DNA from 2 places in the Paenibacillus sp. J31R109 genome. Region 1 is predicted to be linked to the other one. Evidence: a T-box and tRNA genes for the amino acid it is inferred to sense, from the RefSeq annotation. Region 1 holds a T-box; the other holds one or more tRNA genes.
What was found. A T-box is a leader RNA that pairs with one kind of tRNA and senses whether it is charged. The one in region 1 lies ahead of leuS (leucine--tRNA ligase), so its partner is inferred to be a tRNA-Leu.
Positions count from the first base shown of each region.

Region 2: it has a tRNA-Leu gene. The T-box ahead of leuS (leucine--tRNA ligase) is inferred to sense a tRNA for this amino acid. The anticodon was not compared.

Region 1 covers NZ_JCAUAR010000001.1:277,383-279,786, reverse strand. The annotation lists gene leuS (leucine--tRNA ligase) at 1-1,215, opposite strand, end outside; T-box leader at 1,297-1,539, opposite strand; gene AC58QT_RS01135 (class I SAM-dependent DNA methyltransferase) at 1,614-2,375, opposite strand; gene AC58QT_RS01130 (CvfB family protein) at 2,377-2,404, opposite strand, start outside.
Region 2 covers NZ_JCAUAR010000006.1:108,757-111,160, forward strand. The annotation lists gene AC58QT_RS17330 (hypothetical protein) at 1-135, opposite strand, end outside; gene AC58QT_RS17335 (hypothetical protein) at 304-534, shown strand; gene AC58QT_RS17340 (Bax inhibitor-1/YccA family protein) at 638-1,291, opposite strand; tRNA gene AC58QT_RS17345 (tRNA-Leu) at 1,444-1,527, opposite strand; gene AC58QT_RS17350 (hypothetical protein) at 1,640-1,825, shown strand; gene AC58QT_RS17355 (adenosylcobinamide amidohydrolase) at 1,918-2,404, opposite strand, start outside.

The DNA of each region.
Region 1 (2,404 bases):
ATGGCTGATTCCTTGCTCAATGTTCAATCCATCGATTGGACCTGAGTTCACATGTTTGCCATCGCCAGCGTAAGCTTCTTTCTCCACATCTCCGCCTTGCACAACTTCGATAATTGGCAATTCAAATTGCTTCGCAAATTCCCAGTCACGTTGATCGTGCCCTGGAACCGCCATGATCGCCCCTGTACCGTAGCCACCAAGCACATAATCTGCGATCCAGATTGGCACTTTCGTGTCATTCACTGGATTGATGGCATAAGCACCTGTGAACACGCCTGATTTGTCTTTCGCCAAATCTGTACGCTCTAGATCGCTTTTGCGGGAAGCTTTCTCTTGATATTCTTTAATCGCAGCCGTTTGACCTTCTGTTGTAATCTGCGCTACAAGCTCATGCTCAGGCGCCAATACACAATAAGTTGCACCGAACAATGTATCTGGACGCGTTGTGAAAACCGTTAGGCTTTTATCCGCATGCCCTTCAAAAGCGAACTGAACCTCAGCTCCTGTTGACTTTCCAATCCAGTTACGCTGCATATCCTTGATACTTTCAGACCAATCAAGCTCCTCAAGATCCTCAAGCAAACGCTCTGCATACTCTGTAATTCTCAAAATCCACTGACGCATCGGCTTCCGAATAACCGGATGGTTACCACGTTCGCTTAATCCGTCAATAACTTCCTCATTCGCAAGCACCGTACCTAGAGCTGGACACCAGTTAACAGGCACTTCGTCGACATAAGCAAGCCCTTTATTGTACAACTGGATGAAAATCCATTGTGTCCATTTGTAATACTCCGGATCAGTCGTACTAATCTCACGATCCCAATCGTAGGAGAAACCAAGAGACTTAATTTGACGACGGAACGTATCAATATTTTTCTTCGTGAACTCACGCGGGTCATTCCCTGTATCTAGGGCATACTGCTCCGCAGGAAGTCCGAACGCATCCCAGCCCATTGGGTGAAGCACGTTAAAGCCTCTCATCCGCTTGAAACGGGAAACGATATCTGTCGCTGTATAACCTTCTGGATGCCCTACGTGTAGCCCCGCACCTGATGGGTATGGGAACATATCCAAGGCATAAAATTTCGGTTTATCCGAATTTTCTAGTACTTTAAATGTTTTCTTCGCATCCCAGTATGCCTGCCATTTGGGTTCAATCGATTGCGGATTGTAGCCTTGTTGCTCTTTCGTTTCTTTCAATTCCTGTGTCATACCTTCCATGCCTCCTTAAAATGCTCTATTGCTCATGTATGCAAATACGCACAAAAAAACCTCACATCGCTAGCGGATATCGCTAGGGACGAGAGGTATAATTCCCGTGGTACCACCCTAGTTAACACAAGGCGTTCTTCACCTGTGTTCACTCTGCCCCTTAACGCGGGTGAGACGATCCAGCTAGCGCACTGATCCAGGATCAGGCGGTTCACCTTCTAGCTCCGAGGCGAGTTCTCAAGACTAACATCTGCCGGCTCACACCCAAGCTCCGACTCTCTGAAAGATGCTGTACAAGGTACTATTCCTCATCTAAGCTTTCCATACAACTGATTAGCTTTGATTATATGTAAAATAATGCCGAACTGTCAAGCCGCGGGCGAATCCCGTCATCCGTATTATTTTTTTGCAATAAAGAAAGCTCGCTCCGTTGTCTCCGTTGGTTGTTCCCACGTAAAGTCTGCCGCTTGATGTACCTCACGAAAACCTACTTCGATCAGCATCTGTTCCAGCCATTGTAAGGGGTACGCTCTTTGTTCATGCGTTTCATCAATACGTCGGAAGTTGTCACTTGTACCACTGTCTCTGACGAAAATAGTTAAATCATGTTCAATCTGAACACGATCCTCATCTAACTCGCTTGTCCAAATGTAAGCAACATCGTCCTCATTCAGAAAAAAAGGCTGAGACTCCGCATACGCAAACAATTGCTGGGGAGTATGTACGTCGAAGAGAAACAAACCGCCTGGCTTAAGTCCCGCCCATGTCTGACGGAAAGCATCCACGATGTCCTCTTCCTCTAATAAATAATTAACACTATCACAAAATGAAATGGCTACATCGACTTCCTCGCCAAGCTCCCATTCCCGTATATCCTGCTGAATCCAGCGAATGCCACCCCCGCGAAGCTGACTAGGCTGTTCACTGTACTTCTGCTCGGCAACAGCTAACATATCCTCGGAAAGATCGATTCCCGTCACCAGCAATCCTTCAGCAGCTAACGGAATGGATATATTGCCTGTCCCGCAACCTAGATCAACAAGCGTTGTTGGTTTAACTTCAAAGCGTTCAAAGCTTTCCTTCACAAACCGCAGCCAGTCTTCATACGGCATACTGTTCATCAAGCGATCGTACGTATAGGCAAATTTCTCGTAACTCATCTCAGACTTGCGTCTCCTCTTGTTTCAGA
Region 2 (2,404 bases), on a different contig from region 1:
GCTGACCACTGTAATCGTAAATTTGCCTGATGCTGTGCTCGGTATAGAGAAACCTTGTCTCCTACCTACCTGCTGCAACGCTCGGAATACCGAAGGCGAAATCCCTTTATATATCCATGTGCTACAAGTTGCCATAGGTCTTCTCACCTCTTTCAATTAGGATCATTAAATTGTATGAGGCAAGTGCGGAAATCGTGCTTATTTCCATAAAAAGCATTCATCCCGTTCGTTGCATCTGCTTCTAATCTCGTCCTACAAACATAAGCTAAAAGTAACTAGAGAGAGAAAGAGGTGTTGGTTTGAATGTGGGAACTAATGCTTGCAAATGAGCAGCTAGAAATTTATATGGATGAAGCAAATCTTAGGCTTGAAATACGTATAAAATCCGAAAAGTACACAGATCCATTTACGCTTCGTATGAACTACACGGATTTAACCCAGTTAATCCATACGCTGCTGGAAATCAATCGAAGCTTCCGAGGAGATATCCCCTTTTTCCATACCAAACAGCTGCCAGGCAAGATTAAGTCTTAGATAGCCAACTAGCAGCCAAAAAAAGCACGATGGCCCTCTTCCACATTTCCGTGGATCGGAGGAACCATCGTGCTTTTTATTAATCAGCGTCAGTTGCGCATGTTTAATTCCTGTTAAATCCTACAATTGAAGCGATGAAACGTAAGATATACAGGAACAAGTTAATGAAATCGAGATAAATGTTCAATGCGGCAAGTGGCACTGCTTCGGATGCAACACCGTTGCGGTATTGGGCAACATCATACAGAACCCAACCGCTGAAGATCAGAATCCCAGCCATCGACCACACCAAATTCATGGCGGAACCGAAGTTGAGGAACATGCCGAGTACACTCATCAACACAAGTCCAATCGTACCCGCGAACAAGAAGCCGCCTAGGAAGCTGAAATCACGTTGGGAACGGTGAGCATAGAAAGCTAATGAGCCGAAAATCGCTGCCGTTGCGAAAAATGCACCTGATACTACGCTAGCACCAAGCTGGCCGCCGTACGCCATAATAACTGGATATAACGTCACACCAGAAATCGCTGTGAATGAGTAGAGAAAGCCATAGCCAATGTTTTTGCCGCGAATTCGGATCACGATCGCCGCTACCAACATGACGACCTCTGCAACAACGAAGAGCATCACCATAGATGGAGGCACGACCATTGCACCAATCAATGTACCCAAAAAGGAAACTAAGAGGGAAATTGCAAACGTTTGGAGCACATGTGCAAAGCTGCCGGATTGAGTAATCGTAACGGATCTATCCATGAATCATTCAGCTCCTTTAGATATAAAGAAATGTACAATCTATACTATGTATTATACCTGTATTTCATGAAAACCGCTACAGGGCAGTAATTCCGCGATTGGTCACGAAAACACCCTTCCCTGATTGACTCAGAAAAGGGTGTTTTACGTGATGCGATCAAGAGGACTCGAACCTCCACGGGGGTAAGCCCACACGGACCTGAACCGTGCGCGTCTGCCAATTCCGCCATGATCGCGTTTACATAATTAATATACCATGTGACGCAAAAGCTCGTCAATGAAACTTTTCCCATGCATGCATAATTCCATTACCACTTCCTAACCCTATTTGGAAAGGAGGTATGACCCATGGATAAGAAAGAAATTGAGGCACTAGAGCCGAAATACACGGGCAATCAGCGTCATTTAACCGAAGGTGAAGCTGAGGGTATCGTTCACGATCCCAACTTCAAAAACGAGAATGAAGATAACGATGTCTCGGATATCGACAGCTTAGCAGCCGGTCTCGGTTTTGGCGTGTTCCGTAGAACATAACGTTAACTACACCAGATACCTTAACGTAATAGAAGACCTCCCGTCCACATGGACGGGAGGTCTTTTACATAGCGATGTTGTTCAGAAGCCTCCTACCGTTTACTCATATCAAGCTCATTCAACTTAGCTGAAACAAGTGTGGCTTCGTAAACTGCTCTGCCTATGAGATAGCCCACTGTTGTCGCTGTACCCGCATAGCGGTACGTAGTTCCTCTGCCTGTCGCGGCAATGAGCACCGCATCAGTCGTCGTCCCTGTGGCTAGTTGACCATCGATCGTGATGTTCAGATCTTGAAGTGCAGCAGCCTTGGCTTCAGTAGCCGTGATAACAGCATTCACCAATGCTGCGTCTGTCAGATCCCCTTCTATGACAACAATAGTGTTAATAGTACCAGGATAAAGCGAAGCAGCTGGCAGTACAGCACCTGCTCGTGCTTTATTCCCGAGCCCTACGGTCACCCACGCGGCAACGCGAAGCGTTTCTGTCACATTTTCCACGTCGTCGTAGGCAGTCTGTTCCCTGTACGCTTCTTCTAGAGGCCAAGCTAATGACAAGAAGCCAACGTCCTTCAACCACGCC